DNA from 2 places in the Streptomyces callyspongiae genome. Region 2 is predicted to be linked to the other one. Evidence: riboswitches for the same ligand, from Rfam matches in the RefSeq annotation. Region 2 holds a riboswitch; the other holds the start of a gene.
The links. Region 2 has a riboswitch for thiamine pyrophosphate ahead of thiC (phosphomethylpyrimidine synthase ThiC). Riboswitches for the same ligand answer to the same signal wherever they lie in the genome.

Region 1 (4,210 bases), on a different contig from region 2:
TCTCCTCGTCGGTGAAGCCGTCGTCCCGGAGCAGCGTGATGGTGCCGGCCAGTCCCTTGATGATCCTTCCTTCGCCGATGAAGTCCGCAGGCACCTGCAGAACGCGGTTCTCGCCCCTCCGCACGGCGATCAGCTGGCCCTCCTTGACCAGCTGCCTCACCCGCGTCACCTCGACGTCCAGCCGTTCGGCGATGTCGGGCAGGGTGAGCCAGGCGGGAACGAGCGCATCGGTCTTCTCGTCAATCTCGGTCACGGTCACCAGCCTGCCACCTGGCGCCGACAGCCACTACCGTGCCGCCTTCTTCAGGGCGAGCGAGGCGTCGGCCAGCAGAGTGGTGTCCAGCACGGCGCCCTGCCGGATGAGCCGCCGCCCCTGCGTCAGATCGCGGGGGCGTCCCACGGCGAGCAGCGCGACGAGACGCCCGTCACGCAGCCAGCAGGCCGACCAGGAGGCCTCCCGCGGATCGCCCCGGAGCAGCAGCAGGTCGTCCTCGCCGTGGTGGCCGGCGTACTGCACGAAACGGCCGAACTGCTCCGACCAGAAGTACGGCACGGGGTCGTGGACCGGTGCGGCTTCCGCCGGCCTCCCTCCGAGTTCCGCCGTGAGCGCGGCGGCGACCACGACCGGCCCCTGCAGTGCGTTGTCCCAGTGGTGCACCAGCAGGCGTTCCCCGAACCGGGCCGAGGGGAAGGACACGCAGTCGCCCACGGCATGGACGCCCGGCAGGGACGTGCGCAGGCGTGCGTCGCCGCGGATCGAGCCGTCGGCGCACAACTCGACCCCGGACCCCTCGAGCCAGCCGGTGGCGGGGCGGGCTCCGACGCCGACGACCACGGCGTCGGCGGCCAGCCGCTCGCCGTCGGCGAGAACGACCGCGCCGGGCTCGACCGAGGACACCGCCGCCCCGGTGCGCAACCGGGCTCCACTGCGCGCGTACCAGTCGCGCATGGGCTCGGCGACGGCGGGCGGCAGCACACCGGGCAGCGGCCGGTCGCCCGCTTCCACGACGGTGACCTCGCAGCCCGCCTCCCGGGCTGCAGTGGTGAACTCCGCGCCGATCCACCCGGCGCCGACCACCACGACGGTCCGTCCTCCGGCGAGCACGGGCTGCAGCCGGTGCACGTCGTCAAGGGTCCGCAGCAGGTGGATGCCGGGCACGTCCTCGCTGCCGGGGAGCGCCACCGGCTCCGCTCCGGTGGCGAGCACGAGGGCGTCGTAGCGGACCTCGCCGCGGTCCGTGGCGAGCACCCCGGAATCCGCACGCAGGGCGGTGGCGCGGGTGCCGAGTTCGAGGTCGATGCCGAGTGCATCGAAGTCGATGTCGAAGGCGGAATCCGCCTCCTTGCCGAGCAGCACGGCCTTGGACAACGGCGGCCGGTCGTACGGCCGGTGGGGCTCCGCCCCGAGCAGCCGGATCCGGCCCGCCCATCCCTGTTCCCGCAACTGGACGGCAGTCTGCACTCCCGCCATGCCCGCTCCGACGATCACGACGCCGTGCTTCCGCGTGTCCTTGGCTCCCACACCGCCACTGTAGGCATGCCACGGGGCCGGGCACCGGGCCCCCGACGGGCGGAGCCTGACGCGGTGCACGGCACCGAGTAGGCTGGTCGGCGTACGTCGACACCGCGGGAGCCCGGACGACCGGGCTGAGAGGGAGGCTGGCGCGGCCTCCGACCGTACGAACCTGATCCGGGTCATTCCGGCGAAGGGAGGAGCAACCGTGCACACCTCCGGCAACGCCGCCCGCCGGCCCGACGTCCTGGTCCTGGGCGGCGGTCCGGTCGGGCTGGTCACGGCCTGGCGCACGGCGCAGCGCGGCTCGAGCGTCACCGTGGTCGATCCGGAGCCCGGCAGTGGTGCGTCCCGAGCGGCTGCGGGCATGCTCGCGGCCGTCACCGAACTCCATCACGGCGAGGAGACGCTGCTCGCGCTCAACCTGGCCTCCGCACACCGGTGGCCGGACTTCGTAAGGGAGTTGGAGGAGGCAAGCGGGCAGGAGACCGCCTACCGGACGGACGGCACCCTGGCCGTCGCGTTCGACTCCGACGACCGCGCCGCGCTGCGGGAGGTGCACGCGCTCCAGCAGCGCTACGGGCTGCGCTCCGAGTGGCTGACCGGTCGGGAGTGCCGGAGCATCGAACCGATGCTCGCCGCATCGGTTCGGGCCGGTCTCCGGGTGGACGACGACCACCAGGTCGACCCCCGCCGGCTCACCGCGGCGCTGCTCGAGGCATGCGGCCGGGCCGGTGTGCGGTTCCGTCACGCATCGGCGGCACGGCTGACGGTGAGTGGGGACAGGGCCCGTGGGGCCGTGCTGGACGACGGGACCGAGGTGTCCGCGGAGCAGACCGTGGTCGCCACGGGCTCGTGGAGCGGGCGGCTCGAGGGCGTGCCGGAGGACGCCCTTCCACCGGTCCGGCCGGTCAAGGGCCAGGTGTTGCGGCTGCGGGTGCCCGCCGCCCAGGCACCGTTCCTCTCCCGGTCGGTGCGCGCGACGGTACGCGGGGCAGCCGTCTATCTGGTTCCGCGCCGGGACGGCGAATTGGTCATCGGAGCCACGAGCGAGGAGTTGGGTTGGGACACGACCGTCACCGCGGGCGGCGTCTACCAGCTGTTGCGCGATGCCCATGCGTTGGTGCCCGGCATCACGGAACTTCCGCTGGTGGAGAGCCGGGCGGGGTTGCGGCCGATGTCGCCCGACAACGCACCGCTCCTGGGAGCCACCCGCGTCCCGGGGCTGCATCTGGCGAGCGGGCACGGCCGCAACGGAGTCCTGCTGACCCCGGTGACGGGGGACGCCATGGCGGACGTGCTGACGTCCGGTGAACCGCCCGCTGTGGCGGAGCCGTTCACCCCTCTGCGTTTCGTGCCCCCGGTGGGAGCGCGACGCGCACCGCGCGAAGGGGTTGCACGGTGACCGCCTCGTCCACCGCCACCGTCGGGGTCACCGTCAACGGCGAGCCGCGCCGGCTGGTGCGGGGCAGCACACTCGACGTCCTGATCGCCGAACTGACGGCCGCGCCCTCCGGTGTGGCGGCGGCCGTGAACGAGACCGTCGTGCCGCGCGGCCGCTGGCCCGAGGAGGAACTCGCCGACGGTGACCGCGTCGAGATACTGACCGCAGTCCAGGGAGGCTGACCCGGTGACCGATTCCGCAACGACGTCCGACGTCCACCGGGGCGCGGAGGAGACCGGACCGGCCGGCGGGCCGGCTCGGGACCCGCTGGTCATCGCGGGCACGTCCTTCTCCTCGCGCCTGATCATGGGGACCGGGGGTGCGCCGAGCCTGGAGGTCCTGGAGCGGTCGCTGCTCGCCTCGGGCACGGAACTGACCACGGTGGCGATGCGCCGGGTCGACCCGACCGTGCAGGGTTCGGTGCTGACGGTGCTGCGACGGCACGGCATCGGCGTGCTGCCCAACACCGCGGGCTGCCGAACGGCGGGCGAGGCGGTGCTGACGGCACGACTGGCCAGGGAAGCGCTGGACACCGCCTGGGTGAAACTGGAGGTCGTGGCGGACGAGCACACGCTGCTGCCCGACCCGTCGGCGACGTTGGAGGCCGCGGAGACGCTGGTGGACGACGGTTTCACCGTGCTGCCGTACACGAACGACGATCCGGTGACGGCACAGCGGCTCCAGGACATCGGCTGTGCGGCCGTCATGCCGCTGGGGTCGCCGATCGGATCCGGTCTCGGCATCCGGAACCCGCACAACTTCGCGCTGATCACGGAGCGCGTGACGGTCCCGGTGATTCTCGACGCCGGTGCGGGAACGGCTTCGCACGCCGCCCGGGCGATGGAACTGGGCTGCGCCGCCGTCATGCTGGCCTCGGCCGTCACGCGGGCACGAGTCCCGGAGCTGATGGCCGAGGCGATGCGCCATGCCGTGGCGGCCGGACGCCTCGCGCACCGCGCCGGCCGCATTCCGGAACGGCGCTACGCCACTGCTTCGTCCCCCCTGGACGGCGTCGCCGAACTCGACCCGGAGCGTCCCGCCTTCCGGTAGGCGTGCCGTGGGCCGTCGCACCCGATCCGTGTGGCGCGGGTCACGGAAGGAGTGGTTCCGCGTCACCGTCCTGCTGCAGGTACGCCACCGGGCGACGGGGGTGCCCGGTGGTGCGCCGGCGGCCTCGTAGACTCAGGCCCGTGGACAGCACCCTTCAGGACCCGCTCGTGGGCCGCATGGTCGACGGCCGGTACCGCGTGGAC
Region 2 (4,210 bases):
ACGGGGGGTGCGCCGAACGGGGGCCGCATCGGGGGTGCGGCCCCCGTCGGCAGTCCGCAGGGGTCCGTCCGTCGGCGTGCCGTACACGGCGGCTGCCCCTCCTCGGTCCGCCTCCGCCCTCTCCACGACCGTCACGAAGCCGGGCCGTGCCCGTGTCTGCGTCGCCGCTCCGCGGAGTGTCACAGTGCTGCCGCGCGCTGTGGAAGGTCTGCAACGGCTCCCCGTCGGCGTGAACATCGTGTCCCATTCCCGGCCCGGGTGCGGGCGTCGCGCGAGGAATGTGCCGGTGCCGGGGCCCGTTCGTCCCCGCCGCGTGAGGAACGGGGAGATGCCCGGGAGGAGGGACGCGGAAGCCGCCGGGACGCCTCTACTCTGCCTGTCGGCACCGCGCACCACGGCAGATTGGACGGCCATGAGCAACCCCCACGGCCCCCCTCCCACCGATCCGTACTACGGGCCCGGCGGCGGGCCCCCGCCCGCCGGTCCCGGTCCCGGTCCGCTGAACCATCCGCAGGGCCCGGGGCAGCCGCCTCCTCCCCACGGGCCGGGGCCCGCGGGCCCGCCGTACGGCGGCGAGCCCGTGCAGCGGCCCTACGAGACCGCCCCCCACGCCCCGCAGTCCCCGCCGGAGCCTCGGTACGACCGGCACCGCGACGGAGAATCGCCGTCGCGGCGAACGGCCCTGGTGGTCCACACGCTCGCGGACATCGCCGCGGCGATCCTGGGGCTGTGGATCGTCCTGTACCTGTTCGACGCCAACCAGGGCAGCGGGTTCGTGCAGCTCGTGCAGGGGCTCGCGGAATGGCTCGCGGGATGGTCGCAGGACATCTTCACCATGGAGAACGAGCACGTGCGGATGGTGCTCAACTTCGGGCTGCCGGCCGTCGTCTACCTCTTCATCGGTCACGGCGTCGCGGCGAGGATCCGCAGGGGCTGACACTCCGCCCCTCCTCCCGGCCGGGTTGCGGGGGCGGTGGGAGAGCTTCCGAGCGGTCGCTGCTCCCGGCGCCCCCGCAGGCCTCACTCCGTGAGCGGGACCGCGCGGCCGCCGCGGCTCATTCCGCCAGCGGCAGCCGGATGCGGTGGCCCGAGGCGGCGAACTCCCGGGACTTCCGCAGCATGCCCGCGGCGATCTCCTCCTCCGTGGCCTCCTCCCGCTCCGCCGCGTCGCCGCCGAACCGCTCGGTGATGTCCCGGCTGATCCGCATCGAGCAGAACTTCGGCCCGCACATGGAACAGAAGTGGGCGGTCTTCGCGGGCTCGGCGGGCAGCGTCGCGTCGTGGAACTCCCGTGCCGTGTCCGGGTCGAGCGACAGATTGAACTGGTCCTCCCAGCGGAACTCGAACCGGGCGTCGGACAGCGCGTCGTCCCACTGCTGCGCGCCGGGATGGCCCTTCGCCACGTCCGCCGCGTGCGCCGCGATCCGGTACGTGATCACGCCCGCCTTCACGTCGTCACGGTCCGGCAGCCCCAGGTGCTCCTTGGGCGTCACGTAGCAGAGCATCGCGGTGCCCCACCAGCCGATCATCGCGGCGCCGATGCCGGAGGTGATGTGGTCGTGGCCGGGGGCGATGTCGGTGGTGAGCGGCCCGAGGGTGTAGAACGGCGCTTCGTCGCAGATCTCCTGCTGGAGGTCGATGTTCTCCTTGATCCGGTGCATCGGCACGTGCCCAGGACCCTCGACCATCGTCTGCACCTCGCGGGACCTGGCGATCCGGGTCAGCTCGCCGAGGGTGCGGAGTTCGGCGAACTGCGCCTCGTCGTTGGCGTCCGCGACCGAGCCCGGCCGCAGGCCGTCCCCGAGCGAGAACGTGACGTCGTAGGCCCGCAGGATGTCGCAGAGTTCCTCGAAATGGGTGTGGAGGAAGTTCTCCCGGTGGTGCGCGAGGCACCAGGCGGCCATGATGGAGCCCCCGCGCGAGACGATGCCGGTCCGGCGCCGGGCGGTCAGCGGCACGTACCGCAGCAGCACCCCCGCGTGGACCGTCATGTAGTCGACGCCCTGTTCGCACTGCTCGACGACGGTGTCCCGGTAGATCTCCCAACTCAGCTCCTCGGCCTTGCCGTCCACCTTCTCCAGTGCCTGGTAGAGGGGAACGGTGCCGATCGGGACGGGCGCGTTGCGCAGCACCCACTCCCGCGTGGTGTGGATGTTCCGCCCGGTGGAGAGGTCCATGACGGTGTCCGCACCCCAGAGGGTCGCCCAGGTCATCTTCTCCACCTCCTCCTCGATCGAGGAGGTCACGGCGGAGTTGCCGATGTTGGCGTTTACCTTCACCAGAAGGTTCTTGCCGATGGCCATCGGCTCGCTCTCCGGATGGTTGACGTTGGCCGGCAGCACGGCACGCCCGGCCGCGATCTCGTCGCGCACGAACTCCGGCGCGAGACTCTCCCGCACGGCCACGTATTCCATCTCCGGAGTGACCTCGCCCCGTCGGGCGTGGGCGAGTTGTGTGACGGCCACCCGGCCCCGCGCCCGGCGCGGCCGGCGCGGGCGCCCGGGGAAGACCGCGTCGAGGTTCCGCAGTCCACCGCGGGGCGAGGTGTGCCGGAGACCGTCGTCCTCCGGCCGCGGTTCACGGCCCGGGTACTCCTCCGTGTCGCCCCGGGCGACGATCCAGTTCTCCCGCAGCGGGGGCAGCCCGCGGCGGACGTCGGTGTCGATGGCGGGATCGGTGTACGGGCCGGACGTGTCGTAGAGCGACACGTCCGATCCGTCGGTGAGGTGCACCCGGCGGACCGGGACCCGGATGTCCGGGCGCGACCCGCTCACGTACCCCTTGTGACGGCCCGGACGGCGCGACTGGGCGCCGTCGCCGGACGGGGCGTTCCGGGGCGTGCGTGCATCCTGCGTGGTCATGTGACCCACTCCCTACGCCGGCATTACCCGGTACAGGTTCGGCGGTCGGCGCAGTCGTTCAGCGCCCTCTCAGCCCCGTGCTCGGAGCTCCCGCGATGTGCAAAAGCGGATCCACGCTAGCGGCTCGCGGCAGGGGACTGCCAGGGGGCCTGCCCCTCTTGCGATGATCGGGCGGTGACCACACCACCTCCACCGGCCCGCCGGCAGTCCGGACGACCCGGCACCGTTCTGCCGGGAAACCGAACCCGGGGAGAGGGCGAGCCGCCGGCCCGCCCCGCCGCACCGGCGACATCCGAGCACGGCCACTCCCACGGCCACGCCCACGGCCACGCCCACGGGCACGGGCCGGCGTCGCCGGCCTCCCGCCACCTGCGCACGGTCATCGCCGCCGTCCTCGTCCCGTTCGCCGCCGCCGTCCTTGCCGGCCTGGTGGCGCTCTGGCCCGGCGGTGCCCCCGGCCACGGCGACAGCGGCAGTGCGGGCATCGGCTTCGACCGCCCCACCTACGACGCCCGGGTCACCACCGTGCGCGCGGTGGACTGCGCCGACGTCGACGTGCGCACGTCGCCCGCTCCGGGACAGTCCCCGGACCCCGGGGCCGGGACGCCCGCCGCGGGCGGCGGCACCTGCCGCAAGGCGACGGTCGAGGTCACCAGCGGGCCCGGCACCGGGCGGACGTTCACCCACATCGTGACCCCGCGCGCCACCCGCACACTCACGGCCGGGCAGCAGGTGGTGGTCGCGCACGCCGAGAACGCTCCGCGCGACCTGCAGTACTCCGTGATCGACGTCGACCGCGACCTGCCGCTCACGCTGCTCGCCGGGATCTTCGCCGCGGTGGTCGTCCTCGTCGGCAGGCTCCGCGGCGTACTGGCACTGGTGGGTCTGGCGGTGAGCTTCGCGGTGCTCACCGTCTTCATCCTCCCGGCCATACTGCAGGGCTCCGACCCGCTGGTCGTCGCCGTCGTCGGCGGCAGCGCGATCATGCTGACCTCGCTGTACCTGTGCCACGGCCTGTCCGCACGCACTTCGGTCGCGGTCCTGGGCACCCTGGCCTCACTGCTGCTGATCGGCGTGCTCGGGTCGGTGTTCATCGACTGGGCCGGGCTGACAGGCGACACCGACGACCAGACGGGACTGGTCCACGGCCTCTACCCCGACATCGAGATACGGGGACTGCTGCTGGCCGGCGTGATCATCGGGTCGCTCGGTGTCCTGGACGACGTCACCGTCACCCAGACCTCGGCGGTGTGGGAACTCAAGGAAGCAGACCCCGCCGCCGGTTGGCGCCGCCTGTACGGCGCGGCGATGCGCATCGGCCGGGACCACATCGCCTCGGTCGTGAACAC

Region 1: linked by a shared signal. The riboswitch ahead of thiO (glycine oxidase ThiO) and the one ahead of thiC (phosphomethylpyrimidine synthase ThiC) in region 2 are both predicted to bind thiamine pyrophosphate.

The regions. Positions count from the first base shown of each region.
Region 1 covers NZ_JBJZOM010000024.1:4,873-9,082, forward strand. Annotated here, with positions in the region: gene ACL06G_RS19780 (Rv2175c family DNA-binding protein) at 1-253, opposite strand, end outside; gene ACL06G_RS19785 (NAD(P)/FAD-dependent oxidoreductase) at 287-1,471, opposite strand; TPP riboswitch at 1,617-1,729, shown strand; gene thiO (glycine oxidase ThiO) at 1,722-2,918, shown strand; gene thiS (sulfur carrier protein ThiS) at 2,915-3,139, shown strand; gene ACL06G_RS19800 (thiazole synthase) at 3,144-4,007, shown strand; gene pknB (Stk1 family PASTA domain-containing Ser/Thr kinase) at 4,148-4,210, shown strand, end outside.
Region 2 covers NZ_JBJZOM010000001.1:275,705-279,914, forward strand. Annotated here, with positions in the region: gene ACL06G_RS01365 (hypothetical protein) at 413-937, shown strand; gene thiC (phosphomethylpyrimidine synthase ThiC) at 1,056-2,861, opposite strand; TPP riboswitch at 2,854-2,965, opposite strand; gene ACL06G_RS01375 (YibE/F family protein) at 3,036-4,210, shown strand, end outside.